Regions from separate parts of the Pseudarthrobacter humi genome, predicted to be linked through region 1. Evidence: predicted binding sites of a transcription regulator. Region 1 holds the regulator's gene; each other region holds the start of a gene.
What was found. Region 1 encodes LexA, which represses DNA repair genes until DNA is damaged. Its sites were predicted from a motif close to TCGAACANNTGTTCGA; they were not measured.
Positions count from the first base shown of each region.

Region 1 (10,281 bases):
TCCTCCGCCACCAGGTCTGCCACATGTTCGGAGGCGGCCGACAGGACGGGGGCGCACAACAGGCCCGGAAGGATCGAGACGAAGGCCAGCGTCCACGTGTCCTGGGCGAAGCCCATCGGGATAGTCAGGGCCGCCATCCCCAGCAGCAGGAGGATCGGCGAAACTGGACGGTGCATGGCCCCGTAGACCAGTCCGCCGACCACCGATGCGGCGCACCAAAAGAGGAACACGATGCCAATTTCGCCCTGGTGCCCGCCTGTTTCCAAGGCAGCAACAATGCCCACGTCCGTGCCGCTGAGCACCATGCCGGTTCCGGCCGCCACTGCGAATACGGCCACTACGGTGGCCGTGAGCCAGGCGAAGTTGTGGGCCACCTTGCCGCGCAGCCCCGTCGGCCCGCTGCGGGTGCGTTCCGCCCCGGCCGGGGCGAGGTCTGCCGCTGCTTCCTGGAGGTGTGCCGGTGCGGCGGAAACCACAGCCACTTCCGCGGCGTGGCGCTGGTCGGCCTGGCACTCCTCAGTCTGCGAGGCCGATCGGGTGGGCGGGTTGAACCACATAAGGAACAATCCGGCCAGTGACGTCGAAACGCCCACCACGGTGAGTCCCAGAACGGTGAAGCCGCTGGTGGCCACAACGGCGCCGGCGGCAGGCCCGATCATAAACACCATCTCCGTGGCGATCGAGTCCAGCGCAAAAGCGGTCCGCCGCTGGTCGCCGTCCGCGAGGACGCCCAGGGACTGGCGGATCACACTGAAGATCGGCAACGTCAGCAGGCCGCCGACGAACACCAGCGGAAGCAGCCACTGGTAGGACACGTGCGGCACCATGGACCAGATGACGGCCTCTGACACCACTGACGGAATCAGCGCCCGGCGCAGGCCAACAGTGTCCACGCGCCTGCCGCGCCATGGTGCGCCAACGGCAATGCCGATGGTCATAACAGCCGCTGCGGCGCCGGCTGCTGCGTACCCCTGGTCCAGGGTCAGCACGATATGCAGGGTCAGCAGCAGGCCTGCCGCGGAGTGGGGGATGCGGGCGATCATGCCGACCAGCAGCAGCCGCCGGATGGGCCGGTGGGCCAGCAGCTCCCGGTAAAGAGCGAAGTTCACGGAAAATCCTTTGGGTCAGCCCGCGGCAGCCCGGGATCTCCGCGCCAACCGTCAGCTATTGTGCTGCGCGCCGCAACTTGATTTCGATCGAGTCAACACGCTCTCCAAACAATACATTCCGGGACCACGCCTGCTGGAGGCCGGACACCAGCTCCTGGACTGCCGGAGCGTCCAACCCATCCTCAAGGTGGAGCAGCACCTGAAGTTCCGGCCCGGCACCGCCCCCGGAGAGCGTGGCACCGGCCCCGGTGAGGACGGCGACGCCGGAACCCGGAAGGAGGGCAATCTTGCGGACCACAGGGAAGGCGGCCGTCACCTCAGCCATCTCGGCTGCCAACGCCGCGTCTGTGTACGAAGGGATCCACTCCCGTTGTTGGGCCAGCGCCCAGACGGCGGGCCGCCGGACCACGAACGTGACCTCCGAGCCCGGATCGAGCACCAGTAACTCGGCGCCCTCGGCCACGGCCGAGAGGGCGGCCCGGGCAGCGTATACCGCCACAGGCCGGGCTTCGGGATGCCAGGCAGCCAAGGCATCCGCAGAGCTAAAGGCCGGCATGGCCGTCCGGCCGTCGGCGGCCTTCAGGGTGACCAGCGCCATGTCCGCCTGCTTGTCCGACGTCAGGCCGTCGACGCCGGCCGCTTCCTCGCCGAGCTGGGCGATGATCGGGATAAAGACCCGGGCAGTGGCCAGCGAGGCCACCACAGCCGTTTCGTCGCCGTTGCCGTCAACCAGGGCCGCGACGGCGGCGAGGTAGCCGGCGTCGGCCGTTCCGTCGTCGTCCTCGAAGTTGTGGATCCTGGCGTCGTCCCCGGCGAGGCTCCGGCCTTCCCACGGCTGGCCGGCCGAGTCAGTACGGCCGCCCGCGCCCGCCAGAGCCGCCGCAATGTGTCCGGGCAGATGACGGGCCGGCGGCGATTCCGCTGCCGGGTCGGCGTTGTGCGTGCTGTCCACGGAAACTGCCTAGCGGCGTCCGGCGACGTCGAGGGCTTCGGGGAGCGTGAAGGCACCGGCGTAAAGCGCCTTGCCCACGATCGCGCCTTCCACGCCCAGCGGCACCAGGGAGCGCAGGACTTTCAGGTCGTCCAGGCTGGAGATGCCGCCGGAGGCGACCACCGGTTTGCCGGTCTTCTCCACCATCCGGCGCAGGAGTTCAACGTTGGGGCCTTGCAGTGTTCCGTCTTTCGTGACGTCAGTGACAACGTACCGGGAGCACCCGGCTTCTTCGAGCCGGCCCAGGACCTCCCAGAGGTCGCCGCCTTCTTTGGTCCAGCCGCGGCCTGCCAGCGTGGTTCCGCGGACGTCGAGGCCGACGGCGATCCTGTCGCCAAAGCGGTCGATGGCACTGCGGGTCCACTCGGGGTTTTCCAGGGCGGCTGTGCCGAGGTTGACGCGGGCGACGCCGAGGGCCAGCGCCGCTTCGAGGGATTCGTCGTCCCTGAGTCCGCCGGACAGCTCCACCTTGATATCGAGCCGGCCCACCACTTCACGGAGCAGCTCGGCGTTTGAGCCACGGCCGAACGCGGCGTCGAGGTCCACCAGGTGTACCCATTCGGCGCCCTGCTCCTGCCAGTTGAGGGCTGCCTCCAGCGGCGTGCCGTAGCTCGTCTCGCTGCCGGCCTCCCCCTGGACCAGCCGCACGGCCTGTCCGTTTACGACGTCGACGGCGGGCAGCAGTTCAAGAACCGGCAGATCGGTTGCGGTGGTCATCTCAAATCCTTTTGGGTGGTGGGTTGCTGGTGGAGGCGGAACTAGGGGTTGCCTGGGCTAGGTTCCAGGAAGCGTCAGCAGGTACGCGGCCAGCAGCGCCATGCCGGCCAGGACGCAGAAGCCCACCTGGGTCCAGAGCGGTTTGTGCTGCTGCCGGAAGGACAGTGCGCCGCCCACCAACAGGCCGGCCAGGCCCATCAGGACAATCGACCACATCTAGGCGGCGTCCGTGGCAGCTGGCTTGCGAAGGCCGTCCACCCAGTTGCGCAGCAGCCGTGCACCGGCGTCGCCGGATTTTTCCGGGTGGAACTGGGTAGCGCAGAGCGGTCCGTTCTCCACTGCGGCGATAAAGCGCGCGCCATGCTCTGACCAGGTCACCAGCGGCGCGGTCATCCGCGGCTGGATCACGTCGAAGCTCCAGTCCTGGACACCATAGGAGTGGACGAAGTAGAAGCGCTGGTCCGCGACGCCGGCGAAGAGTTTGGATCCTTCCGGAACGTCAACCGTGTTCCAGCCCATGTGTGGCACCACTTCGGCGGGAAGGAGTTCCACCTTGCCCGGCCACTCCCCCATGCCTTCAGCTTCTGTCCCGTGCTCCACTCCGGCCTCGAACAGGACCTGCAGGCCCACGCAGATTGCCAGGACCGGCCTGCCCCCGGCCACGCGCCGGCCGATCAGCCGGATGCCGTCCACGGCCTTGAGCTCGCGCATGACAGTCTCGAACGCGCCGACGCCGGGTACTACCAGGCCGTCGGCATTAAGCACGTCCTCCGGCTTGGAGCTGAGGATGACCTCGGCTCCTGCCCGCTCCAGGGCGCGCACGGCAGACCGGACGTTTCCCGAACCATAGTCCAGGACAGTGACTGTGGGCTTGCCTTCGGGTGATACGGGCTTCTTACCGGCGGCCGGATCGATGACGGCACCGTCCCGGAGGATTTGGCCGCTCACAGGGCACCCTTGGTGGAGGGGATTCCCTCCACGCGGGGATCGGGCTCTACCGCAGCACGCAGGGCGCGGGCGAAGGCCTTGAACTGCGCTTCCACAATGTGGTGCGGGTCGCGGCCCGCGATGACGTTCATGTGAAGGCAGATGCCGGCATGAAGCGTGATGGCTTCAAAGACGTGGCGGGTCAATGACCCCGTGAAGTGGCCGCCGATCAAGTGGTACTCCTGCCCGGCAGGCTCTCCGCCGTGCACCAGGTAGGGGCGGCCGGAGACGTCGACGACGGCATGCGCCAGGGCTTCGTCGAGGGGCACGGTGGCCTCGCCGAACCTGCGGATCCCGGCCTTGTTTCCCAAGGCAGTGCGCAGGACTTCACCGAACGTGATGGCGACGTCCTCCACCGTGTGGTGGACGTCAATGTGGGTGTCACCGGTGGCTTTGACCGTCATGTCAATGAGCGAGTGCTTGCAGAGCGCCGTCAGCATGTGGTCGTAGAACGGGACAGACGTGTCGATGTCCGAAACGCCGGTGCCGTCGAGGTTAATCTCCACGAGCACTGACGATTCACTGGTGGCACGCTCCATGCGTGCGGTCCGGGGCCCGGCAGCGTTCGATCCGGTGAAGCTCATGGTCATTTGTCCTTTGGGTGAAGTCAGTGGTGCGAAAGCGAAGGAGATGTGCCGGCGCGGCGGCGCCGATACCTCAAGTTTAGGCGGGCAGCCTGGCCTGGCTGGCCAGGATGCGTTCCAGCGACGTCAGGAAGGCTGTGGTCTCCGTCTCAGTTCCCGCCGTGACTCGCAGGTGGCCGGGGATGCCGACATCGCGGATCAGCACGCCGTCGTCCAGCAGCCGCTGCCAGACGTCATGCGGGCTGTCGAGGCCGCCGAAGAAGACATAGTTCGAATCGGAGGCGGCAGGCTTGAGGCCCAGGCGCGTGAGTTCCGAGACGATGCGGTCGCGCTGCTCCTTGATGTCCTCGACGTCGGCCATCAGCGCAGTGCGGTGCTGCAGGGCGGCGAGGGCTGTTGCCTGGGTGATGGCCGAAAGGTGGTACGGCAGCCGCACCAGGCGCAATGCGTCCGTGACTTCAGGAGCGGCGGCCATATAGCCCAGGCGGGCGCCCGCAAGGGCGAACGCCTTGCTCATAGTGCGGGACACAATGAGGCGCTCCCGGCCGGGCAGCAACGTAAGGGCGCTGGGCGTTCCGTCATGGGCGAACTCGTGGTACGCCTCGTCAACGATGACGATGGTCTGGCTGGCCTTGCCAGCCTCGTACACGGCCTCCACAACGTCCAGGCCCAGCCCCGTGCCGGTGGGATTGTTCGGCGAGCAGAGGAAAACGATGTTGGGCTGAAGTTCTTTGACCTGCAACGCGGCCGATTCGGCACTGAGCCCGTAATCGTCTGCCCGTTGCCCGACGATGTACCCGGTGTCCGTGCCGCTGGCCAGGAGCGGATACATGGAGTACGTGGGCGGGAATCCCAGGGCCGTGCGCCCGGGCCCGCCGAATGCCTGGAGAATCTGCTGGAGGACCTCGTTGGACCCGTTGGCCGCCCAGATGTTGGTGGCATCCAGACCGTGCCCGAGATACTCGGCCAGCGCTTCCCGGAGTTCGGTGAACTCACGGTCCGGGTAGCGGTTGAGGCCCGCCGCGGCTTCCGTCACGGCCACGCTGATCGCGGCCCGTACGTCCGCCGGGACGCCATGGGTGTTTTCGTTGACGTTCAGCAGGATAGGTACATCCAGCTGCGGGGCACCGTACGGGGTCAGTCCGCGGAGGTTGGTCCGGAGGGGAAGTCTGTTCAGACGCTCTAGCTGGTCATTCACCTGAACAGTTTAGGTCCGAAGCAGACGGCCGGAAAATGTGACGGCCTGCGGCGGCACACACCCGAGCCCGCAGGCTCATTACCTGGTGGGGACGAAGAGTTGCTGTCCGGGGACAACGCCGCCGGCGGAAAGGTTGTTCAACTGGGCAATATCCGCAATGACATCACGGGGATCACGCTCGGGCGCCACCGTGCCGGCAATGGCCCAGAGTGACTGGCCGGCCTGCACCGTGACCGAAACTGTTGGCGTTAGTGACAGGTCCGCGGCAGAATCGGCGGCCTTTGCCGGGGCGTTGAGGAAACCTGCAAGGGAAAGCAGGATTGCGGCAAGAATCACCAGCGGGATGCCGATGAGGACTACCCGGCCCCTGCGGGTCAGGCGTAGCGGCGGTAACGCTTCCCTGCGCTGCCTTGGGGCCGAATCCGACGTCGAAACGGGTGCGGACCACTGCCGCGAGGTGAGGTCCTGCACGGAAATGAACTGCGGACGCGAGTCCTGCGAAGCGGATATAGCTGACATGAAATGAGCCCTCCTGGACCATACTGTGCTGCCCGGCGCGCCCTCCGCGTCCACTTGCCGGCACCGGCCTGAGCCGTCCATAAATTCGAATATTCGAATCCGCAAGCAACGAGTAGAACACATGTTCGAACTTTGCTTCTTCATTTTTAGCACTTATCAACGAATATTGTCGAGACTCGCTAGAACAAATGTTTGAAAAAGCCCTGTGGCTGGCCTACGTTTGGATCAAAGAACAACCACCTCTGTAGTTGATCAGCAGGGTCTGACAATCAACTCCGACACCAGCCCCGGGGCGTTCCAGGCACCAGAGGCCGGAGCGGAGCCGGGCAACCGAAAGGCATTGGCGAACATGGCAGCACCAGCCGCCGAGGGCAAGGCGACACCGCAGCGCCGCCAGCCCCCACGAACCCCCAAGGGGCTCACCGCCCGCCAAAAGAAGATCCTTGAAACCATCCAGCGCTCGGTGAATGACAACGGCTATCCGCCGTCGATGCGTGAAATCGGTGACACCGTGGGCTTGGCGAGTTTGTCGAGCGTGACCCACCAGCTCTCGCAACTGGAGAAGCTGGGGTACTTGCGCCGGGACCCCAAGCGTCCGCGGGCCATGGAAGTCCTGATGCCGTTGACGCTTGACGGCGGGTCCGCTAAGTCGAACGGGACAACCAAGCCCTCAGTCCTGCACGGCATCGGCGGGACGGTCACCGAACTTCCCTCTGCCATGGACACCGCGATGGTGCCGTTGGTGGGCCGGATCGCGGCCGGCGGGCCCATCCTGGCTGACCAGGTGGTGGAAGACGTCATGCCCCTGCCCCGGCAGCTGGTGGGCCAGGGTGAGCTGTTTATGCTGCGCGTGGCCGGCGATTCGATGGTGGATGCTGCCATCTGCGACGGCGACTGGGTAGTGGTCCGCCGGCAGGCAGACGCCTCCAACGGCGATATTGTCGCGGCCCTGCTGGACGACGAAGCCACCGTCAAGACCTTCCGCCAGCGCGACGGCCACACGTGGCTGTTGCCGCAGAACACCCAGTACGAGCCCATCCTGGGCGATCACGCCACCATCATGGGCAAGGTCGTCTCGGTCCTGCGGTCGCTATAGGACCTGCGCAGTCAGGCGCCCTTCCCGGCCAGCCTTTCCAGGGCGGCGAATGCCGTCTTGCGGTCCGTGGTGGGCCAGAACGGCGGCAAAGCGGCGCGGAGGAATCCGGCGTAGCGCTCGGTGGCAAGCCGGGAATCAAGCACTGCCACCACACCTTTGTCTCCGGTGGAACGGATCAGCCTTCCCGCGCCCTGGGCCAAGCGGATGGCCGCGTGGGTCGCCGATACCGCCATAAAGCCGTTTCCGCCGGCCTGCGCAACGGCGCGGGACCGTGCGGTCATCAGCGGGTCGTCCGGCCGCGGGAACGGGATGCGGTCGATCACCACCAGCCGGCATGATCCACCCGGAACATCAACGCCCTGCCACAGGGACATGGTGCCGAACAGGCAGGTATCGGGCTCGTCCGCGAACTGCTTCACGAGGGCCGTCATGGTGGAGTCGCCCTGGCAGAGAATGCTGAGGCCAAGCCGGGGACGCATCGCTTCTGCGGCTTCCTCTGCGGCTCGGCGGGACGAAAACAGACACAGGGCGCCGCCGCCGGACGCGCGGATCAGCGCCTCAAGTTCATCAAGGGCCTCCTGCGAGGCCCCGCGGCCCGGCTTGGGAAGGTGGCCTGCGACATAAAGGATCCCCTGTTTGGGATAGTCAAAGGGCGATCCGACATCGATCCCGCTCCAGTTGGGCGCACCCTCCCCCACCAGTCCCAAGCCGCCGGCGGTCGGTTCAAAGGCTGAGCCGATGGCCAGGGTTGCCGACGTCAGGACAACGGTGTGGCCGGCGAACAGCCCCTCGCGGAGCTTGCCGGCAACGCTAAGCGGCGCGATGTTGACCAGGACCGGCGCAGACTCGTCGGGCTGCGCATAGCCCTGTTGCGGATCGAAGGAACTTGCGCGGGAAAACCACACCACTTCGCGGTTTTCACGGGCCACGATCAGCCGCTCGCACAGTTCGAGGATCAGCATCAGGCGTGAGCGCGCGAGCTGCCGCCCGCCGTCCGCCGATTGGCTGCCGTCCCCCTTGGAATCGGACAGTGCAGCGCGGCAGGCCTCACGCAACTGGTCCACACAATCCAGCTGTTCGTCGTTGAGGCCGTTCGGGAGCAGCCCGTTGGGCACGCCGGCCAGGGCGAGTTCCAGGTTGGCGGCGGCTGCGTTGAGGGCATCCACAGTGATGGCCGTGTGTTTCCGCGCGCCCGACGCCGCAGCGTGGACCATTGCCACGGAGAGTTGCCCCGACACCGCACCGGTGACCCGGTCCTGCAGTTCGTGGGCCTCGTCCACCACCACAACGTCGTATTCAGGAAGCACGGCCAGGCCTTCGAAGGCGCTGACGGCGAGCATGGCATGGTTGGTGACCACAACGTCGGCCTCGGCGGCGTCGTGGCGCGCCAGTTCGCTGAAGCATTCGGCTGCCATGGGGCATTTCTGGGCCCCCAGGCATTCCATGGACGTCACCGAAACCTGCCGCCAGGCCCGGTCAGTAACGCCGGGAAGCAGTTCGTCACGGTCGCCCGTGGTGGTCTTCTCCGCCCACTCGCGCAGGCGCACCACTTCCTTGCCCAGCTGGGACGACGGCCCGCCCAGGGCAGCGGCGAAATGCGGGACGCTGGTGTCTTCGCCGAGGGAGAACAGCTGGCCCTCTGCGGGTTCCTCGGAAGGGAACCCGCCTTCGAGCTTGTGCTGGCAGACATAGTTGGAGCGGCCCTTGACCAGGGCCACCTTGACAGGGCGGTCCAGGGCAGGGGTGATGGTCTTCAGCAACCGGGGAAGGTCGCGGCCCACAATCTGGGTCTGCAGCGCAAGCGTGGCCGTTGACACCAGGGTGGGCTTGTTGCTCACGAGCGAGTGCGCAATGAGCGGAATGAGGTAGGCCAGGGACTTTCCGGTCCCCGTTCCGGCCTGAACCAGGAGGTGGTCGCCGGTTTCGATGGCCTTGGCCACCTGCCTGGCCATCTCGTGCTGCCCGCTGCGGCTTTGACCGCCCATGCCGGCCACGGCGCGGTCGAGCAGTTCGATCACGAACTGCTCGCCGGCCGTACCTTTGACTTCCCCCGCCGCAACCTCAGTCATGGTTGATGAAGGATTCCAGTTCAGCCGCAAGGCCCTCACGCACCATCACCAAAGCGCGGGTACCGTGCTCGCCGTGATCCAGGCTCAGGATCTCGGCATCGGTCTCGTGCAGTTTGCTGATCAGGTCACCGCGGTCGTAGGGAATCAGGAGCTCCAGCTTCACGCCGGGCCGCGGAATCCCGTCACTGATGGCCCGCAGCAGTTCGGCGATCCCCTGGCCGGTGCGGGCCGAGACCACTACGTGGCGCGGTTCGCGCTGCTTGAGGCGCTCCACCACGAACGGATCCGCGGCATCGGCCTTGTTCAGGACAATGATCTCGGGCACCTTGCGGGCATCCACTTCGCTGAAGACTTTGCGGACCGCAGCAATCTGGCCCTCGGGGTCCGGGTGGGACACGTCCACCACATGCAGGATCAGATCCGCGTCAGCCACTTCCTCCAACGTGGAGCGGAAAGCCTCCACCAACTGGGTGGGTAGCGACCGGACAAAACCCACGGTGTCCGCCAGGGTGTACCCGAGGCCGTCGGAGGTCTCGGCCTTTCGCACGGTGGGATCCAGGGTGGCGAAGAGCGCGTTCTCCACCAGCACGCCGGCGTCGGTCAGCCTGTTCAGCAGCGATGACTTCCCGGCGTTGGTGTACCCGGCAATCGCAACGGAAGGCACTGAATTACGACGGCGATTGGCCCGCTTGGTCTCCCGTGCCGGCTTCATGGCCGCGATCTCGCGCCGCAGCTTGGCCATGCGGGTCCGGATCCGGCGGCGGTCCAGTTCGATTTTTGTTTCACCGGGTCCGCGCGAACCCATGCCGGCGCCGGCGCCGCCCACCTGGCCACCGGCCTGGCGGGACATCGATTCACCCCAGCCACGCAGGCGTGGCAGGAGGTATTCGAGCTGCGCCAACTCCACTTGGGCCTTGCCTTCACGGCTCTTGGCATGCTGGGCAAAAATGTCCAGGATCAGGGCAGTGCGGTCAATGACCTTGACCTTGACAATGTCCTCGAGGCTTCGCC
Region 1 covers NZ_JANCLV010000002.1:39,772-50,052, forward strand. The annotation lists gene NFC73_RS03205 (MFS transporter) at 1-1,109, opposite strand, end outside; gene NFC73_RS03210 (SseB family protein) at 1,165-2,061, opposite strand; gene priA (bifunctional 1-(5-phosphoribosyl)-5-((5-phosphoribosylamino)methylideneamino)imidazole-4-carboxamide isomerase/phosphoribosylanthranilate isomerase PriA) at 2,071-2,817, opposite strand; gene NFC73_RS03220 (CG2302 family histidine operon protein) at 2,875-3,033, opposite strand; gene hisH (imidazole glycerol phosphate synthase subunit HisH) at 3,034-3,765, opposite strand; gene hisB (imidazoleglycerol-phosphate dehydratase HisB) at 3,762-4,388, opposite strand; gene NFC73_RS03235 (histidinol-phosphate transaminase) at 4,468-5,586, opposite strand; gene NFC73_RS03240 (LysM peptidoglycan-binding domain-containing protein) at 5,665-6,105, opposite strand; gene lexA (transcriptional repressor LexA) at 6,455-7,201, shown strand; gene NFC73_RS03250 (ATP-dependent DNA helicase) at 7,213-9,270, opposite strand; gene hflX (GTPase HflX) at 9,263-10,281, opposite strand, start outside.

Region 2 (10,281 bases), on a different contig from region 1:
TCCAGGCTTAGCCCAGAACAGGCCTGGGCCAGGCGCGGACGACGGCGGTACCACCCGCCGTCGTACTCTGACGTTTCGCTGGGTTCCCCCGATTTTTTCGGCGTGCCTATTGCCCCGGAGCCACCGCCTCAGGCACACTGGCTACAGATCCGCAGGAACAAATGCTTCCGCCGATCCAGCCCGCCGGACAATTCGGCCGGCCACCGCCCCATCAGAGATGCCGGGCAACCCCTCTGGAACCACCGCTTTCCGCCTCCCCGGGTACGCCCGGCCCCGGAAGCCTGTGCCTCCCCAGAGTCCCGGGATCCCGCCGAGAAAGAGACCACCATGATCAAGCGCCACTCTGACCTTGTCCTGGCAATCACAGCCCATGATCCTGACACGGTCGAAAACGACCTCAACACCGCCGTGGAAATGGCCCGCGAACACGCCATGAGGGAAAGCCGCCACGGCATCCTGGTCACCCAGCACAGCTACACCGACTACACGGTCGCCGTCAGCCGCGATGTCCCCTACGGGCAGACACACGAAAGGCGCGATCTCCCCGCATAGCAGTAAGGCGAGCGGACGACGGCGGGGACATCCCGCCGTCGTCCGCTGGCGTTTGGAGCCGTTCCCCACTGCGCGAACGGACACTTAAGCCCCCGCGCGGCGGAGTAGTTTTGTGGCATGACTGAAACCTATCGGTACGGCGTGGAGGTCCTGCATCTCCTGGTGTCGCCGGTGCACGCCTACTTCGGCCGGGCCCGCGAGGGTGCCGCGGATGTCCCCACGACGGATGCCGGGCGGGTGGAGTTCGTGGCGGGCAAGGGCATCATTGGGGATCGGTTTTTCGGCAAGGCCGCGCATATGGACGCCGCTGTCACCGTGTTTGCCATCGAGTCACTTGAGGCCATCGCTGCGGAGCTGGGGACCGCACAGCTGGACCCGCTCCTGACCCGGCGCAACGTTGTGCTCCGAGGCGCCCACCTGGCTCCGCTCCTGGGGCACGACTTTGCCCTGGAATCCCAAGGAGACCTGGTGCGCCTCACGGCCGGGCGGCCCGCCCACCCCTGCGTCTGGATGGATGAGATGCTCACCCCGGGGGCGCACAAAGCGATGCGTGGGCGCGGCGGCGTGCGCTGCCGGGTAATCTCCGACGGCGTCCTGCACCGAGGACAGGCCGTGCTGGTCAGCCCCGTGCCGCTGGAGCCGGAGCGAGCCGGCGAGGCAACACTGCTGCGGGCTTCGCGGCTGCCCTAGCACGCCGCCCTACAGAGAGTCGGCCGCCGGCCGGTCAGACGTGCTGATCCACCAGCACCGGGTTGCCGTCCGGATCCACGACGATAAAGCTCCCCGGGCCGGTGGTCGCCTCATCAGCTTCGGAAACGAACTCCATGCCCGCGGCTTTGAGTTCCCGCTGGAGGTCGCGCACGTCGGTGAAAGAGTCCAGCGCTTCCGCGTCCTGGCTCCAGCCCGGGTTGAATGTCAGCATGTTCTTCTCAAACATCCCCTGGAAGAGGCCGATGACCGTCTCGCCGTTCTTGAGGATCAGCCAGTTCTGGGTGATGTCGCCGCCGAACCTGGTGAAGCCCAGTTTCTCGTAGAACGCCGCTGAGGCCGCGATGTCCTTGACGGTGAGACTGATCGAAAAAGCACCGAGCTGCATGGGTAACTCCACTCTCAAAGGGACGGGTGTTCCGATGATACCCACTGAAGCTGGTGCAGCCGTTCGATGCCGTCGAGGAGGAGGTCCAGGGCGAACTCGAACTCGAACTGGTCGTCGCAGCCGCTGCCGACTACCGAGCCGTCATCGTGGCTGGCAGCAGTGGCCACTTGCAGGACGTTCGGGTAGTTGGCGGACATTTCCTGGTACATGGCGGCCTGAACTTCCGGTGCCACCGGCGCGGGAGCGTCGCCATCGGAAGTGGCCGTGGCGTCGAACAGCTCCTGCGTGAAGCCCCACATCCGACTTCCGATGGCATGCATCACGTGGTGCGTGAGGTCCACGGAAAAGCCCCCGGCGAAGAACATGCCGATGAACGAGTCCATGTAGCCCAGGACGGCGGGGGTCGGGTTGGTGCGGGTTTCCAGGACGCGCCTGGCCCACTGGTGACGCTGGAGCACCCGCCTCGCGGAGAGCACTCGCAGCCGCACCATGCTCTTCCAGTCAGCGCCGGCAACGGGAGGGTCAATCTCGCCGATGACCACGTCCACCATGCCGTCGAGGAGCTCCTCCTTGTTGGCCACGTGTTTGTATAGCGCCATAGGCACCACGTCCAGTTCCTGAGCGAGGCGGCGCATGCTGAGCGGGCCGATCCCCACCTCGTCGGCGAGTGCAACGGCCGCCTGCAGCACACGGTCCCGGTTCAACCGCGGCCGGCGTTCGGCAATCTGCTGAGTCACTGTTCCCTGCTTCCGTCGCTGCAAAACATCTTCCATTGACAAGTGTACTAAGTACACCTAATGTCAGTCCCATCAGATAGGTGTACGTCGTACACCTCAAAGGAAAATCGAGGAGCTAAACCATGAACCCAAGCCAGCCGGCGCCCGCTACAGCCGCGGGAGCCCGGACCATGAAAGCCGCGACCTACCGCCGGTTCGGCGGGCCGGACGTGGTCCGCGTCGAGGAGATCGCACAGCCCGCTCCGCGCGCCGGTGAGGTGCTCATCAAAGTCATGGCCAGCACGGTCAGCGTCGCCGACCACCGCGTCCGCAGCCGCAATGTCCCCAAGGGACTCGTGGCACTTACGGCCCTGACCCTTGGCGTCTTCCGCCCGCGGACCCGGGTCCTCGGCATGGACGTGGCCGGCGTGATCGAGTCTGTCGGCCAGGGCGTGACCACGTTCCGGCCCGGCGATGAGGTAATTGCGATGCTCGGCGCCAGGTTTGGCGGGCATGCCGAGTACGTGTCGGTTCCGGCGAAGGGGCCCATCTCCGCCAAGCCGCGGAACATGGGCTTCGAGAAGGCTGTGACGCTGATTTTCGGCGGACTCACGGCGAAAACGTTCCTGGGAATGGCGGCCATCAAGACCGGCGACACTGTTCTTATCAACGGCGCCTCCGGAGCCGTGGGAACGGCCGCCATCCAGCTGGCCAAGCACCTCGGCGCCCACGTCACCGCCGTGAGCAGCGGGGCCAACAGGGAACTGGTGGAATCACTCGGCGCGGACGGCTTCATCGACTACACCGCAGCGGATTTCACCGCAGACGGCACAACGTACGACGTCGTTATGGACTGCGTGGGAAACGCCCCGTTCGCGAGGGTGCAAGGGAGCATCGCGCCGGAAGGTGCCCTTCTCCTGGTCATCGCCGACCTCAAAGGTATGCTCAGCGCGCGAGGACAGAGCCGCCGAAGCAGCAAGCTGATCACTTTTGGCGGCCTCAAGCTCACGTACACCGCCGACGACGTCGCCTACCTTGTGGGCCTCGCGGAGGAAGGCAAATACCGGGCAGTCATCGACAGGACCTACAACCTGGCCGACGTCGTCGAGGCCCACCGCTTCGTGGACACCGGACGCAAGCGAGGCAACGTGGTCCTCCGCTTCCCCTAAGCAGCGTGCCCCCTGATCACTTCTCCTCTGGGGACCCTTCTGGGGGTCTTTCGCCCTCGTTGTCCCCCGGCCCCTCCCCTTCGGACGCAGGCACCGCATGGTAGTGCGCAGCGTCTTTGTGGCGGGCTTCCTGGAGGTGGTGCTCCAATTTCTCCTCCGCCTCCCGGCGGCGTTGACCTACGGTCCGCATTTGTTGCGTCGTCGGAGCGGCGTGGGCGTGCTGGTGTGGGCCGTGATCCTGCAGGCCGTCAGAGATCTTCTCGCTCATACTGAAATAATCCCACCGTGCGTCAGTGTCGGGAAGGCGCCGCGTCATGTGGAAACGAACGACGGCGGGAGGTCCCGCCGTCGCCCGACTGTCGCCGGTGCGCAGCCGATTTCCGGGCTCCGGGACAGCGATCACCGCGGCGGAAACCCGGCGGCAGGCTGAAGCCAGCACTGCGCGGCGTGCAGGGAGCAGGCGAACGCTGCTCTCGGGCACCCGTCAGGCGGTGGAATGGAGGAACCGTTCCACCCCATCCTCTCCCAGAGACAGCCCAATGTGGACAAAATCTGCATCACCGCGACCTTCACGCCACACTGGGAGCCTGGGCCCGTTCCTGCTCGCTTCCGGCATTGCTTCCGGGTTTGGTTCCGTAGGCCAGTGTGGTGGTTCCCAGTCCTGGTGTTCGCTCTTGTAGTGCCGGCCAGTGGGCGATATCCAGCCGGGTGGTTCGTTCTTGCTCGCCGCTGTGGGTCTCCAAGTGCTGGTGTGCCTCAGGCGGTGATGTTTGGGGCAGGGCTGTCCCAAATTCGATATGCCGGTGGTTCCGCCCTTGTGCCAGGCGAGGATGTGGTCGGCTTCGTTGTCCAGGGAATGGTTGGAACAGCCCGGGAAGGGGCATTTGCCGTCGCGCATCCGGAGCCAGTTCCGCATGGCCGTGGTGAGACGGTAGCTGGCGCGGCCGATCTCCAGGGGCGCCCCGTCCCGCGGGTCAACCAGGACCCGGTAGAACGAATCGGCCCCGTTCGCCACGAGGTCCCTGGCCATCGACGCCGGGATCGGACCGAAGCCGTCAAGCATCGCCGGTTCCTCGGTAGCGCCGAACAGGGAAAACACCGGGACCGTCACCAAAACGTGGGCCCGGGGCGGCGGAACCTGCCCGGGATCATGTTCTGCCGGGATACCGCTGCTCAGGAGGGCTGTGGCGAGTACGTCAGCGCGGAGCTGTGTGAGGGTCAGGGGCTCGTCCGGGCCCTGCAGACCGCGGGCGACCGCGGTGGTCCGGTTCCAGATTGCTGCCGCCTGGTCCGCGGGGAGGTAGGCCGAGAGCCAGGCCATCCCGTCCTGGTCCGGGGAGTACTCGACCCGGCGGTCCAGGACACCCTTTGCGTGCCGCTTCTCGATGCTCTCCGTGTGGTGGCGTTCGCGCCACGTTCGTGCCTGGTGACGGAACCGGGACGCCGGCATTTCCCCTGCGGGACAGCCGCGGGCCGGGTTCGGGGCATCCGGGTCCAGAAAGTGGGCCTCCAGAGCCGCGGCCCCGGCCGAGTCAAGGGTTGCGGCTTCTTCCACCATGGCCCGCGCGTGCTGCCACGAGATGGTGCCCGCTTGCAGGGCGGACAGCGTCAGCGGCAAAGCAATCGTGAGCATTTGCGACTGGTTCAGCAACGCCCCTGCAGCCCGTTCACCGATCGCCAGGACGCAGGCGACCTCCGCAGTCACCGCCATTTCCTGTGCCTGGAGCGGTGCGTCCGGTGAAGCGACGGCTTGGGCGATGTCCGCATATTTCACTGCGGCGCGGGCCTTAAGTCCCGCCACCCGCGCCTCCACTCCCGCGGCGCCGGAGAGGATGTCCAGGCACGTATCCTCCAGGCCACGCAAAGGATCAGCCTCCGATGACACTTCAGAACTGGATCCTTCAGCCCCGTTTAGTACGGAATTCAGCACGGCAATGGCGGCAATGATGTCCTCATATGCCTTCGCCACCGCTGCGCTTCCCATAACTCCATCATCTAGTGGGGGTCTGACATTCAAGCGAGAACGGATTTCGGCCGGACGCCGCCACCACGAGTGGATTCCGCCAGCACCTCGATTCGGGGAAGCTCTCGGAAGTCATCGACTGGCCATCGCCCGGCCGCCTTGCCCAGGTGGAGGACATCACGCAAGTGTTCGAGCGTGAAGGCATCGAAACTGTAGAGGAACTCCGCGGCACGCTCGAGGACCACACCCGGGGTGCCGCTCTCCGGGCAGCCCTTGCACAGCTACGGCACGTCAGTCCCAAGGCAAATGTAGGCGGGTTCGGTGCCGAGCGCATGAAGCATCCTGCGGCTCATCACCCTGCCGCAGCAGGAGCATCAGCACGTGGCTTCAGAGCCCATTGTTCTTGAGCGCTTCGGCTATTTGGCTGATCGTCGGAACGCCCGCCAGCCCGCTGGGAGTCGCGTATATCCGGCAGGCCAGGTCGTCTGCACGTGCACCGGCCGGAAAAATATCAGACCCATTGAGAGTGATCGTGGGGGAACCCGCAAATCCCGTCCCGGCGGTATCGGCCGCGGACTCCAGGAGTCGCATTGTCACCGGAATGTCGCTGTGCCCCAAGGCGGCCAGGGCTGATTCCAGTCGCTCCTGCACCATAGCAAGGTTGGGGCACTCGTCGATGTAGAGCAGTTCGATCCTCATGGAATCATTCTCCGCCCCCAACGTCAGCCTCCGGGACTCACCGGCGGTGACTGATGTGGAGAAGCGGACGACGCCGGGACCTCCCGCCGTCGTCCGCTTGTCGCCGGTGCCCGCTGGTTGAGCCTGTCAAAACGCCGGTGGTTGAGCGTTGTCCCGATGGGCGGGGGACAGTACCGGCTGCCGGTCTAGCCTCCTGGGAGGCGCCTTTTCATGACGATTCGTGGCCAGGCATCCAAACCATGAGCACGTTCTGATTGCACGATCCGATATAGACCGCCCGGCCACTCTCGTTCGGGCACCGGCCGGAATCCCAGGCGGGCGTAGTACGGAGCATTCCAAGGGACTTCTTCGAAAGCGGTCAGAGTCATTCCATCAAGGCCGAAGATCGCCGCCCAGCGGGCCGCTTCGTCGATGAGCTGTCCGCCAAGACCCTGGCGCGCATGAAGCGGGTGGACAGTCACCTGCTCGATATGAGCAAACCGGTCGACCAGGTCAACCAATATGTAAGCCACCGCCACGTCACCGGAATCGGTGGCAACCCATGCCCTGCCATCGCGCTGATAGTTGGCCAGGGCTTCCAGACTGGGCGGCGCGTCATCGGCGACGGCTCCCATCCCAAGGGTTCGGAACGCTTCTCCGGCTGCGACTTCGATGGCGCGCATCTCCGGGAGGTCTTCTGCTCTTGCTTCCCTGATCACCTGGTCAGTGGCTTCTTATAGAAGGTGGCAGCGTCCTCATACGCGAGGGCACGATAGAAATCGCCGGCCTGCCGACTTGCCAACGAAACATAGGCAGCGCCCTTGGATTCCGCCCAAGTCTCGGCTCCATTCATCAGCGCCTGTCCCACACCATGCCGGCGTGCTCGCTCGGCGACCATGACCTCCTCGACCCCGGCGACAGGGCCGTTCGCAAGAAACGTGGCGCGGCAATGGGCCAAGAGATAACCGACGACAGATCCGGAACCCTGTTCGGCCACGAGAACGAGCGTGTGGGACGCCTCCACCAGCGCGCGGAACGTTAGCTCAAAAGCTTCCCGCTCAGGCCGGACGGTTGGCGCGAAATCCTGAACCAGACGCCAAACGTCGTCCGCGTCGCTGACGGCGGCGAGTCTGATGGTCATGCTGGGGTTGAGCATTTGGCCACACTACCTGCAAGGCTGTTCAGCATGACGATCACCTTTGAATGGCGCGGAGCGGCTACAAACGAAGAAATCAACCAGCTGCACGCGGAAGGCTTCGAGCATGCCTACGTTGACGACGATTGGACTGGCCGACTCTCGCGCTTCAGCTTGGGGTGGGTCACAGCGCGCAACGAACAGGGTCTCGTAGGCTTCGTCAACGTGATCTGGGACGGCCAAGCGCACGCGTTCATCGAAGACACGTTGGTTGCACATCGTGCCCGCCGGCAGGGAATCGGGAAAAGACTGCTCGCCGTTGCCACCGGGAAGTCAAAGGAAGCAGGCTGCGAGTGGCTTCATGTTGACTTCGACGATCATCTGAAGAGTTTCTACTTCGATGCATGCGGTTTCCGCCCCACCACTGCTGGACTAATCCAGCTGCGCTAACTGCTGATCTACGGCCCCGACCAGCCACCGTGGCGCTCCACATGGAAGTATTCAGGTATGACTACCGATAATGATGCAGCCAACACCCCGGCGCCAACGGACTCACCCGGCACAGACGCCCCGGCCGATATCAGCCGCGGCTGGGACCACATCGGGGCCATCATTGTGGATGCCACGCTCCAGCGCCGGCAGAACTACAACGAAACCGTCAAGCCGCGCGTCGAAGCCCTCGTCGCGGAATGGCCGGACGCCGCCACCACGAGTGGATTCCGCCAGCACCTCGATTCGGGGAAGCTCTCGGAAGTCATCGACTGGCCATCGCCCGGCCGCCTTGCCCAGGTGGAGGACATCACGCAAGTGTTCGAGCGTGAAGGCATCGAAACGGTCGTGGATCTGCGCGATGCGCTCGGTGACCCTGCGAAGGGCTCTCTTCGGGAAGCGCTAGCGGAGGTGCGGCATGTCAGTCCCAAAACGCTGGATTACATTGGCACGCTGAGCGGAATCTCAACCGGTTCAGCCGACGTACCCCAACCCGAGTAGAAGCCGCCTGCCCACCCCGGCGAACTGACGCCTGCAAACGCGAGGAACACCTTGGTTGGCAAGCGGTTGACTTGATTCCATCGAGTTCCGACATTCCTGCGCTACGGTAAGCATCACCATCAGTTTTTCAAGGGGGAAAAATGGAGTTTGCAGAAAAGCTCTCGGCTTTGGCAGCAAAGGTGCGCCAGCAGCGAGAGGTAATCCAGACCGAAGAGGCAACAAAGAATGCGTTTGTGATGCCCTTCATTTCAACAATCCTTGGCTACGACGTCTTTAATCCAATGGAGGTCGTGCCGGAATTCATCGCGGATGTCGGCCTGAAAAAGGGCGAGAAGATCGACTACGCGATTGTTAAGGACGGCGAAGTCCAGATCCTCATCGAGTGCAAGAAGTCCTCGGAGCCGGTGAAAATCGAGCACGCGTCGCAGCTATTCCGCTATTTCGCCGTGACGAACGCGCGCATAGCGATCCTCACCAATGGCGAGTTGTACCAGTTCTTCACGGACCTCGATGCTCCGAACCGGATGGACGCGAAGCCGTTCCTGGTCCTGGACCTCACGGACATCGATGAGTCCTTGATCCCTGAGCTGCAGAAGCTGTCCAAGGACGTTTTTGACCTCGATTCGATCATCAGCGCCGCCGGTGAACTGAAGTACATCGGCGAGTTGAAGCGGACCCTGGCAGCGCAGTTCAAGGAACCGGAGGATGAATGGATCAAGTTCCTCACTGGCCGCGTCTATCCCGGCGCGTACACACAGAAAGTGCGTGAGCAGTTCACGGCGCTGGTGACAAAAGCGTCCAAGCAATTCCTTAACGACCAGGTCAACGAGCGTCTGAAAAAAGCCCTCGGTGCCCCTGGCTTCCCTCAGACTGAGGTCGCGGCCGCAAGTGTCACCAGCGCGCCGGTGGCCGAAGCCGACCTGGCCGACGCCGAAGCCCTCGAGACCACCCTTGAGGAGATCGAGGGCTACCAGATCGTCCGCGCCATCGTCTGCAGCGAGGTCAAGCCGGCCCGCGTTGTCCAGCGCGATGCCAAGTCCTACTTCGCGGTGCTGCTGGACGACAACAACCGCAAACCGATCGCGCGCCTGCACTTCAACCGGACGCAGAAGTATATCGGGATCTTCGATGACAACAGGGAAGAAACCCGTGTCCCGATTTCCTCCCTCGAGGAGATCTACGAGCACACCGAGGCCCTGCGCGCGAGCGTGAAAAGCTACTTGAGTGCCTCGCCCGCAATCAACTAAGGGAAAACGCGCAGCTTCGGACGACGGCGGGACGTCCTTGAGTTCCAGCGGTCGTTGTGAAAGGTCTCGCCGTTCTCGGTTCCCGTGTAACTCTTAAGCGTTCCGCTTCTGGGGGCCGCGAGGGTAGGTTCTCCGCCGGCATCCTTGACGGCGTTCCATGTGCTGGTCAGCTCCACTTGTTCCACGCCGTCAGTCAGCAGGAAAGCAACCTTCTTGCCTGCAATATTGTGCCCAGACATGTGTCCTCCTCTTGCTTGAGCGAGCGATCAGGCGGGGACACTGCCCTCGGCTGCCCGCCCACCGTCACCTGGCAGCAGGTACTGTACAAACCAATCCCTGGCCAGAATCGCCGCCTCCTCCAGTGTCCCAGGTTCATCGAACAGGTGGGAGGCTCCCTGGACAAGATCCAGCCGGTTGGGGCAGCGCATCAGGGCTTTCGCCCGGCGGTTGAGTTCGAGGACCCTGTGATCCGCACTGCCGACAATCAGGAGCGTCGGGGCGCGGACAAGGGCCAACCTCTCGCCGGCCAGGTCCGGACGGCCTCCCCTTGAGACGACTGCACCGATCCGTGCGCCCTGTTCGGCCGCAGCCCACAAGGCTGCCCCGGCTCCGGTACTCGCGCCGATGAATCCCACGCTGCATGACGCCGTGTCCGGCCTGCTGGCAAGCCAGTTCGTTGCCGAGGTCAGCCGGAGCGCAAGCAGTTCGATGTTGAACACGTTCGCGCGGTCGAGC
Region 2 covers NZ_JANCLV010000015.1:58,305-68,585, reverse strand. The annotation lists gene NFC73_RS17605 (ZIP family metal transporter) at 1-11, shown strand, start outside; gene NFC73_RS17600 (hypothetical protein) at 328-552, shown strand; gene NFC73_RS17595 (MOSC domain-containing protein) at 670-1,242, shown strand; gene NFC73_RS17590 (VOC family protein) at 1,277-1,648, opposite strand; gene NFC73_RS17585 (TetR/AcrR family transcriptional regulator) at 1,663-2,385, opposite strand; gene NFC73_RS17580 (NAD(P)-dependent alcohol dehydrogenase) at 2,508-3,533, shown strand; gene NFC73_RS17575 (hypothetical protein) at 3,631-3,963, shown strand; gene NFC73_RS17570 (HNH endonuclease signature motif containing protein) at 4,018-5,517, opposite strand; gene NFC73_RS17565 (thioredoxin family protein) at 5,884-6,195, opposite strand; gene NFC73_RS17560 (GNAT family N-acetyltransferase) at 6,381-6,857, opposite strand; gene NFC73_RS17555 (GNAT family N-acetyltransferase) at 6,890-7,330, opposite strand; gene NFC73_RS17550 (GNAT family N-acetyltransferase) at 7,361-7,759, shown strand; gene NFC73_RS17545 (hypothetical protein) at 7,817-8,299, shown strand; gene NFC73_RS17540 (type I restriction endonuclease) at 8,440-9,546, shown strand; partial or broken gene NFC73_RS17535 (peptidase C56) at 9,597-9,785, opposite strand; gene NFC73_RS17530 (phosphoribosyltransferase family protein) at 9,813-10,281, opposite strand, start outside.
Region 2: the regulator LexA is predicted to act here: its motif matches at 5,674-5,689, upstream of NFC73_RS17570 (HNH endonuclease signature motif containing protein).

Region 3 (10,281 bases), on a different contig from region 1:
TCACCGCGGACGGTGTACCCCACGCGGTCTCCGATCCGGCTGCCGTCGAGGGCGGCAAGGCGCCGGGCGGCGGCACGCGCCGCGACCCGCCGCGGCTGGGTGACCACCACCCGATTGGCCATTCCTGCAGGCGCGGCAAGGTTGGCGAGCAGCGGCGGGACAAGCGTTGTTTTTCCGGTGCCGGGCGGCGCCTGCACCACTGCCGTACCCGCCGTACCGCCGGCGCGCAGCACAGAGGACAACTCGGCGAGCGATGCAGCGAAGGCCAGATCGGTGCCGATGGCCGCCAGATCAAAGGTGCCGGCACCAGGGGTGCCAGCAGGGACGGCGGCGGAGTCGGTTGGCGATGTCACTCGTCCATTGTCGCCGCAATCCCCCACCGCCGTAGGCGCACGTGCGGTGGAATAGGTCAGACTGGAGGTCATCGACCACGAAAGCAGGACTTCCCTTGATCAACCTCCAGCAGGACTCCGAAGGCTTCATCCGTATGAAGAGGCACTTTCCCGCCACTGCCACGGTGACTGTCACGTTCAGCGACGGCTCCCAGGAGGAGTTCTCCGGCCGCCGGCTCAATGAGATCTACGACGACGCCCTGGCCGTGTACCGCGCCCAAAACCAGCTTGATGCCAAGGGCTTTTCCCGTGGTCCGCAGAAAAAGGTGCAGACCACTATCGAGTTTGTCCCCGTCCGGCCCGGGATGGGGCAGTAACCCGGGCCACCGCGCCAATCGGCTCCAGAGCCAGCGGACCACGTATGCTCACCGCGCCGGGTTGACCACCATCGCCGAACCGCCGCCGCGCCGCAGGGGCTCGGCAACCGCGGTCATGCTCTTGCCAGGCCCAAACTCGATGGCTGTCGCGGCGCCGATCTCCGCAGCCGACGTGAAAGCGTCTCCTGCGGGCACCAACTTGTGACCGTATGGTGCCAGGGCGTCTCCATAGGCCTTGATGAAGTCCGGCTCGGCCGTGACATTGGGCGTGTTGCGCTGGGATGCACGCGGGGCCGCGAGCGAGTCCAAAACGCCCATACCCAGGTCCACCCTGTTGAGGATGGTCTGCAGCACCGTGGTGATGATGGTCGATCCGCCCGGGGAACCGAGCGCCAGGAACGGCTTCTCGTCCTCAAGGATGATGGTGGGCGACATCGAGGACCGTGGGCGCTTGCCCGGCTCAATCCGGTTCGGGTCCTCCGGATTGGTCGACGTATAGGAGAAGTCGGTGAGCTCGTTGTTGAGCAGGAACCCGCGGCCGGGCACCACGATGCCGGAACCGCCGGTCTGCTCGATGGTGAGGGTGTACTCCACGACGTTCCCCCACTTGTCAGCGACCGTGAGGTTGGTGGTGGAGATGTTTTCGGTATCTGTCTCGGCCGCCGCAGCCGCAGGCGAAACCGTGCAGACGCCGTCGAACCCGGAAACATCACCGGCGGCGACGGGCTTCGGTGTCGCCGCATGCTTCGGATCGATGGCGCACGCCCGTTCCTTGCCAAACAGCGGGTTGGTCAGCGCATCGGTGGGGACGTCGACAAATGCCGGGTCCCCGAGGTACTTACCGCGGTCTGCGAAGGCGAGCGCGCTGGCTTCGAGGTAGTGGTGCAGGGCGTCCGGCTTGGTCATCTCACCGAGGTTGAACGGTTCCAGGATGTTCAGCGCTTCGCCCACGGTGGTCCCGCCACTGCTGGAGGGCGCCATGCCGTAGACGTCGTAGCCGCGGTACTCCACATGTGTGGGCTCCTGGTCCAGCGTCCGGTATGCGGCGAGATCCGCCGTCGTCAGGTAGCCCGGAAGGGCTGGAATGCTGGTGGGCGGGACAGTCACAGGAGGCACCCAGGTGGGGTCTTTCGGCGGAGCCTGGACCGTTGCCGCGATCTCCGTCGCGAGCTGTCCGCCGTAGAACGCATCCGTTCCCTCCGTCGCGAGGAGCCGGTACGTCTCCGCGAGGTCTTTGCTCTGGAAAATACTGCCGACGGCGGGAGCGTCACCGCCGGGCAGGAAGAGACTCGCCGTGGCGGGGAAGGCCGAGAACCGTACTTTGTTGTCGAGCGTCTGCTGGCGGAAGGTTTCGTCCACCACGAAGCCGCGGTTGGCCACCCTGATGGCAGGTTCGAGGGCCTCGCCAAGGTCCAGTGTGCCCCAACGTTCCAGCGCCCGTTCCCACGTCGCCGGCGTTCCGGGGACACCCACGGAGACGCCGCTCGAGACGAGCTCTGCGAACGTGTATACGACGCCGGTGGCCGGATTCACGAACGCAGTGGTCGGCATCGTTGCCGGAGCCGTTTCCCGGCCATCGATGGTGCCCACTTTGCCGGACTTCGCGTCGTAGAACACGAAGTATCCGCCTCCGCCGACGCCGGCGCTGTAGGGCTCGGTCACACCCAGGGTCGCGGCCGCGGCGACGGCGGCATCCGCCGCATTGCCGCCGTCGCGCAGGACTTCGATAGCCGCAGCGGACGCCTCCGGGTCAACGGTGCTCACCGCCCCGCCGTACCCGGTAGCCAACGCCTCCTTCTTGATTTCCCGGGGATCAGCAAACGCAGGACTGGTCACCGCCCCACCCGTCACGCTCAAAGCCAGAACAGCCGTTACAGCAGCCAATTGACGTCGCACACTAGGCATGATCTCTCCCAAGTCGGGGTGTTGCGCAGGGTGGGTTTGCGCCACGATACTCCGCCGTGTTGGGACTCTCAAGGCTCAACTTTTTGTGCCGAGGCCATGGCTTCAGGCCGGTGTGCCGGCTTCGGTGGTGGCAGTGTCGGCCGGCGAGCGCCGCCGCCGGCTCGCCAACAGGAACGGCACGGCGAACAGCTCGATCACACCGCTGATGGCCAGCGACAACGGATAGCCGTATACGTCCGCTGCCCGGCCCATCAGCGGCTGCACCACAATTCCACCGCTGGATCCCATGAGTGAATCGAAGCTGAGCACCGTTGCGCGCTGCTTTGAAGCAATCATGTCGTTCAGATAGGCCTGCCGCACCGGAGTGCCCGCCGCCGAGATCAGGGCCCACAGCACCAGCAGCAGCAGCGCCACCCAAAACACACGCGTAATGCCCAGGGCCACCAGGATCAAGGCGCCCATGCTGCTGCTCACTACCAGCACCGTGGTGCGTTTGCGGACCACGCGCCGGACCATGGGCGCCAGCCAGCCGCCCACCACCTGGGCCCCGGCCACAATGCCCGCCGCGAGTCCAGCGACAGAGTAGGCGCGCGGGTCACCGAAGAGCTCCAGCAGGTAGGGCTGCAGAGCATAGAAAACATAGATTCCGACGCCGGCGCTGAAAGGCGCGGCGAGCATGATGTACCGTACGGGCGGGTTTTTCAGTCCGTTGTCGATGGAGGCGGACAGCACGTCCCGGCTCGCCTTGAGCGGATGGGGAGAACGTTCCGGAGTGAAGCCCACATCGCGCATCAGCCAAAAGGCCACCCCGAACATCGCCAGGAGCACTCCAACGCGCAACAGGAACGGCACGCCGAGGTCGGTGGCCTGGGCAATCACGCCGCCGCCCGTCGAACCGGCGAGCATCGCGATGCCGGAGACCATCAAAGCCCGCCCGAACACTGCCTCCAACTCACCGTCGTAGCCGGAGAAACGCAACGCATCCACCAGCCAAGCCTCCACGGCCCCGGAGAAGAACGTAAAGCCCAGGCCCAGCAGGACCGACACCACTGCCCAGGCCCAAAAGGGAGCGGACAACTGCCAGAGCAGGTAGTACAGGTAGGTGGAAGCAGCCAGGGTCACCGTGCCGAGCAGGAATGAGACCCGGCGTCCCCAACCGTCCGCGATGACCCCGGTAGGCACTTCGAACAGGACCATGCCGGCCGTGAAAAACGCGTTGGCCGCGAATGCTTCCAGGTTGCTCAGCCCGGCATCCAACAGAAAGAGCGTATTGATGCCCCAGATGAAGGAGGCCGCAAGAGTGTTGCCCAGGGTCAGGGTGAGGTAGATGCGCTGGATTTTCCGCGCGGTGGCGTTCATGACGATCCGTTCATGCGGTGGCGTTCACGACGATCCGGTCATCACGAGGCGTTCATGAGCCGCTGGGCACCGGGTCATGCCGGAGGTACCGGCGCCGGAACCGGCCGGTCCCTGCTGTCAGCGCCCGCAGCTCCACAGCGTACTTCAGCAGTTCCTGGTCCGGGACTTCCGCGCTGATTTCGGTCAGCTCACTACCGGAGGTGGCCGTGCCGGTGAGCCGTCCGCGGCGTGCTGAGAGGTCACTCATCACGGCCCCAACGTGCGCCTCGGACACGGTGATGCTGACCGCGGAAACAGGCTCGAGCAGCTGGATACGACCGGCCGCGGCAGCCTCCCGGAGCGCCAGGGCCCCCGCCGCCTGGAAGGCGGCGTCGGAGGAGTCAACGCTGTGGGCCTTGCCGCCCACCAGCGTGACGCGGAGGTCCACCACGGGGAACCCGGCAGCCAGCCCTTTCTGCATCTGCGCACGCACCCCTTTCTCCACGGAGGAGATGAACGTTCCGGGGATCACCCCGCCCACCGTTTTGTCGACGAATTCGAACCCGCCGCCACGGTCCAGCGGCTCCACGTCGATGTCGCAGACGGCATACTGCCCGTGGCCGCCGGACTGTTTGACGTGCCGGCCGTGGCCCGTTGCCGGGGCCGCGAACGTTTCCCGCAGTGGCGTCACGACGTCAATGGTGTGCAGCTTCACGCCCTGGTCGCGCAGCCTGTCCAGCACCACCTCGGCATGGGCCTCCCCCATGCACCAGAGGATCAGCTGGTGTGTTTCCGCGTTCCGCTCAACACGCAGCGTGGGATCGCCGGCGGCCACCTTCGCCAGGCTCCGGGCCAGCGCGTCCTCGTCACTGCGCGAGTCCGCCTCGACGGCCACCGGCATCAGTGGCTCAGGCATCTCCCAGGTAGCCAGCAGGAGCGGCTGGTCCTTCGCCGAGATGGTGTCCCCCGTTTCGGCGCTTCCCAGTTTCGCCACCGCACAGATATCACCGGCCACACAGTGCGCGACAGGACGCAGGTTGGGGCCCAGCGGAGAATACAGGTGGGTGACGCGCTCGTCGGTGTCATGGTCCTGATGGCCGCGGTCCGCGAGCCCGTGCCCTCCGACGTGCACGGGAGTATCAGCACGCAAAGTACCCGAAAATACACGCGTCAGGCAGACCCTCCCCAGGAACGGATCAATGGTTGTGCGGACCACCTCAGCAGCCAGCGGCCCGTCCGGGTCACAGGCCAGGGCCGCCGCTGCAGCGCCCGTCAGGTCAGTCACCTCAGGGAGGCCGCCCTCCACCGGCGACGGGAAGCCCCGGGTCAGGACTTCCAGCAGTTCCGCCGTGCCGAGGCCGGTGACAGCCGAGGCCGGTACCACCGGGAAAAAGGAACCGCGGGCGACGGCGGTTTCCAGGTCCGCGATGAGGACATCGGTATCGATGTCCTCACCACCCAGATAGCGGTCCATCAGGGTCTCGTCCTCGCTCTCGGCGATGATCCCTTCGATGAGCCGGCCCCGGGCGGCTTCCGACGCCGCGCGCTCACCGGCGTCAGCGTCCCGGGAACCTGCGGCCGCCTCCCCGGCGGAGTAGTCAGAGACTGTGCCCGTCAGCAGTCCCAGCAGCCCGCTGGTTTCGCCGCCGGACCGGACCGGGACGTACAACGGCAGCACCGCGTCGCCGAACGCCTGCTGGCAGGCGGCCAGAACGCCGTCGTAATCTGCCCGGGGGTGGTCCAGGCGGGTGATGACCACAGCCCGCGGCATCCCGAGGCCTTGGCATTCGCCCCAGAGCGCCGTAGTGGTGGCGTCGATGCCGTCAACGGCGGAGACAACAAAGAGGGCGGCGTCCGCAGCCCGGAGCCCCGCCCGAAGTTCGCCGATAAAGTCCGGATATCCCGGAGTATCCAGCAGGTTCACCTTGATCCCGTCGACGAGCAGCGGAACCAGGGACAGCGTGACCGACCGTTGCTGCCGCACTGCCGAAGGGTCCGAATCGCTGACGGTGGTGCCCTCCGCGATGGAGCCTTTGCGTGTGATCATGCCGTGGGCGGCCAGCATCGCCTCGATCAGCAGGGTCTTCCCGGCACCGGAATGCCCCACGAGCGCCACGTTGCGCACCTGTTCCGGATCTGTTGCCGCGATGCCGTGCGGAGCATCACCCCGGCGCACCTCCGGCCCTCCCCGCCCCGGTGTCCGTGCTGCGTCCTTTGCGGCTTTCACTGACATGGGAACCTCCTGGCGTCTTTGCCATGCACCGGGCCGAATCGTGTCCTCTGATTCGACACCCTGGCGGGCGCAAGGGCAAGAGCACGCGCCGGGACGAGGTGGCCGCAGCGGAGGATAATGGCAGCCAGAGCCCACGAGTCCGTGCCAGTGTGAGGGGGTCCCATGCAGCAGGTTCCGCGCATCACGGTGGAGGTTCCCGTCCTCACGGTTGGTGCGGGTCCGTCCGACTACGAGGCACTGGCCAGCTATGTCAATGCCCTGCGCAGGCCGCAGGGGCTGCACCTGACGCTGCTGCATATCGGAATCCTGGCTGATTTTGCGCAGGACGTCGCGGACTGGACCAAGGGGATCACCTCGGCCGGTGAAGCCGCCCGGCGCGCGACAGGCTGGTTGCAGGGCCTGCCCGTTCTGGACGGGTTTGCGGGAACTTCGGAACAACTGATCGTGCTGGGTGGCGGCGGCATCTCCGGGCTCGAAGTGGATGTGCCCGATCGCGTGCACGACTACCAGGTGTTTCTGGTGCAGGGCCTGCATGATCTGCTGGACCGGCTCCTCGTGGACAATGTGGACGACTTTATCCTCAGCTCCCCGGCACTGGGCTACCGGTACCCGCACTGGGTGCCCCATGTCGCCGTCGGCCGTCCCCTGTCACGGGATCGCCGGCCGCGGACGATTGCCCCGCTGACCGTCGTCTTTGGCCCGTCGCGGATCAGGAACGGCCGGTTCCTGACGGCTGACTGAGCAGCCAACGCGTCAGAGCGCGGCACCGTTCCAGGCCCGCACGCTGCGCGAACAGACACTTGAGGTCGCCACGCGAAAAACTTTCCCAAAGTATTTCGCGTCACTGCCTGGAGGGGACCTTAAATGTCGGTGCCTCGCAAGATGATGTGAGCATGACAAGGACAACCGCGGTGGAGGCGTTGGAGGCCATTAGGGCTTCCGTCGCTGCGCTTGCCCTGGTGATCCCCGGCGCAGTTCCAACGCGTCAAGGGGAACCGGATCCGCTGCGGCAGCAGTCTGACGGCTGGCTGGACACGCTGGCGGAGGCTGCCCGGCTGCAGGCTGCCACGGCTGCCCTGGTAGTCCACGCCGCCGCCGGGTTCGCTGATACTACGCGGGCGATGACCTTCCCGAACGCGTTGCCGCAGGGCCGCATCGCTCAGGAGATGGCGGTAGTTGCTGAGGTCGCGTGCGTCCTGGCGGTCAGCGAACGGACCTCCGGTGCGCTCCTGTCCGAGGCCCACGAACTGACCACCCTGCCGCTGACGCTGGCCGCCCTGCAGGACGGGAAAATTTCGTGGCAGCATGCCCGGGCCATGGTCGACGAAACCGCTAGCCTGAACCTGGCTGGCGCCGCCGCCTTGGAAGCCCACTTCCTGGACCCCGACGCAGCCAAACCGGCAAGCGGCTGTCCCGCCGGGGAACTCGTACCGTCCGAGTTCCGGCGCAAAGCCCGGACCTGGCGCGAACGGCACCACCCGGACAGCATCGAAAAACGCCACACCAAAAGCGCCCTGGACCGCCGGCTGGAGTTCGCCCCGGACCGGGACGGCATGGCCTGGCTGAGCGCGTACCTCCCCGCAGACCAGGCCGCCGGGATCTGGGACCGCGCCACCACAGCAGCCCGTGCCCTCCAAGGACCCCAAGAGGACCGGAACCTGAGCCAGATCCGCGCCGATGTGGCCGCCAGATGACTCCTTGGCGGCGCCGCGGAGCACATGCCGTCACCCTCGGCGCAGGTGCTTGTGACCGTGCCGGTATTCGCGCTGATGGGCCTCACCGACGAACCGGCCATGCTCGACGGATATGGGCCCATCCCGACGTCGATGGCCGGCCGGCTCATGGCCGAAAGTTCCACATCATTCCACCGGGTCCTTACCGACCCCCGCGACGGGGCGCCGCTGGAGATCGGGCGCACCAGCTACCGCATCCCCGTCAGCATGCGGCAATGGCTCCGCCTGCGGGACGGCAGATGCCCGTTCCCCGGCTGCAGCAACCAGTCCCTGGACAACGAAGCCGACCACCTTCTCTCCTGGGCCGACGGCGGAACCACCGGGATCAGCAGCCTCGGCCAGCCATGCCGCAAACACCACAGGCTGAAACACACCACAGGTTGGACGCCAGCCGGGGCGAGCGCCGACAAGCCACCCGGCTGGACTTCGCCGTCAGGCCGTCAGTACGCCAGCGAACAACAGGACTGGGAGCCACCCGATTGGCCATCCCAGATGATGGGCCGACTGAGACACCCTGAACCTGGCCTGGCCATGCCTGAAGAGATCCTGTCTGGAGACTCGCTGCCCGGCGCACCGCCTAAGGAGCTACGCCCGGTCTGTTCCGTGCCGGAGTGGAGCTGGCAACAGGCACCGGTCGACGAGCCCTGGCCGGAGTGGAGCATCCCCCAAACGGTCTAGCTGGGCCTATGCAGCAATCACCGCTACTGCCGGTCAAGCGCGTCGAGCAGCCGTTTGATCGAGCCGCCAAGGTTCCATTCGATGGCGAGACGCTCCAGTTCGGCGCGCGATTCGCCGTCGACGGTGTGCAGCTGTGCCCCGGCTTCCTCAAGGGTGGGAAGCGGGAGGTCGCGCACGATTTTCACAACCGCCGGCGCAACCGTGAGGTAGCCGGCGGCCGCGGCCAGCTTTGACCGAACCGAGGCGGATACTCCGCCGCCACCGTCAGCGGCTGCAGCGAGCAGGTTCTCCAGTGTGCCGTACTCGCCAAGGAGCGAAGCAGCGGTCTTCTCGCCGATGCCGGCCACGCCTGGCAGCCCGTCGGAGGCGTCGCCGCGAAGGGTCGCGTAATCGGCATACTGTTCGGGCAGCACGCGGTACTTCCCGACGACGACGGCGTCTGTCACGACTTCGAGGTTCCTCATGCCCCGCGCGGTGTAGATCACCCGGACCTGACGGTCATCGTTGACGGTCTGGAAAAGATCACGGTCGCCGGTGACCACATCCACGGGGAGGTCCGCGTGGCTGGCATAGGTCCCCACGACGTCATCGGCCTCGTGTTCTGCGGCCCCCACGATGGCGATGCCGGCGAGTTCGAGCACGCGGCGGATCATCGGAAGCTGCGCCTCGAGCGCGTCCGGGACGACCTCGACGTCGGGGGCATCCGACACAAGCTCGGCGACCCGGTGCGACTTGTAGGTCGGGATGAGGTCCACGCGCCACTGCGGACGCCAGTCATCGTCCCAGCAGGCAATCAAATGCGTTGCCCCGTAATCCGTGGTGAGGCGGGCGATCATGTCCAGGAGGCCGCGAACCGCGTTCACCGGCGTTCCGTCAGCACGGCGGATCGTGTCCGGCAAGCCATAAAAGGCGCGAAAGTACAGTGACGCAGTATCAAGCAGCATCAGGCGGTGCGGCATACCTGATCCTGACACGGAAGCGGCTGCCGGGCCATGAGCATTTGCCGGCGACAGAACGCTCCCATGGGGTTACGATGCCTCTATCGGTTCAAGCAGCGGACCAACCTTTCTGTGTTTGTGAGGTTTCCCCGTGGCCGAAGATGCACCCGTAAAGACTGCGCCCCGAGTGCCCTTGAAGCAGGCTTCGGACCCGCACCCGCCGCCACGTCATCACGACGACGAACGGAACGGCCCCGCCGCAGCGGCTGACCGGGATGCTGCTCCCAACCCCTATGGCTTCGACCGGGAGCACTGGCCGGGCCCGTGAGCCCGGGTGGCGGTCCTGCGATGAGCGCGCGAACTCCAGGCTGACGACATGCCCCACGTCAGCGTCAACGGTGTTGATCTCTACTACGAAGAGAGCGGCCAAGGGACACCAATACTGGGCGTGCACGGAACACCCAGTTCGGCTGTGATGTGGGCGGACGCCGCAACCGAACTCGCCCGGCATGGCCGCTGCATCATCTACGACCGCAGGGGTTTCCACCGCAGTGCCCCGCCGCGGCCGTTCGCGACCTTGGACCTGGTGGATCATGTCGACGACGCAGCCGCAGTCCTGGCGGCGCTCCGTGCCGGGCCGGCAATCGTGATCGGCCGCAGCACAGGCGGCCTGATCGCCATCGAACTTTCCCGCCGTTTCCCGGACAAAGTCAAAGCGCTGGTCCTATTGGAACCGGCGTTTTTCAC
Region 3 covers NZ_JANCLV010000003.1:154,386-164,666, forward strand. The annotation lists gene NFC73_RS06015 (ATP-dependent RNA helicase) at 1-353, opposite strand, end outside; gene NFC73_RS06020 (hypothetical protein) at 449-709, shown strand; gene NFC73_RS06025 (gamma-glutamyltransferase family protein) at 758-2,614, opposite strand; gene NFC73_RS06030 (MFS transporter) at 2,717-3,973, opposite strand; gene NFC73_RS06035 (elongation factor G-like protein EF-G2) at 4,026-6,185, opposite strand; gene NFC73_RS06040 (hypothetical protein) at 6,348-6,926, shown strand; gene NFC73_RS20960 (13E12 repeat family protein) at 7,079-7,879, shown strand; gene NFC73_RS20965 (HNH endonuclease signature motif containing protein) at 7,904-8,596, shown strand; gene NFC73_RS06050 (5'-3' exonuclease) at 8,620-9,555, opposite strand; gene NFC73_RS06055 (alpha/beta fold hydrolase) at 9,911-10,281, shown strand, end outside.
Region 3: the regulator LexA is predicted to act here: its motif matches at 6,974-6,989, upstream of NFC73_RS20960 (13E12 repeat family protein).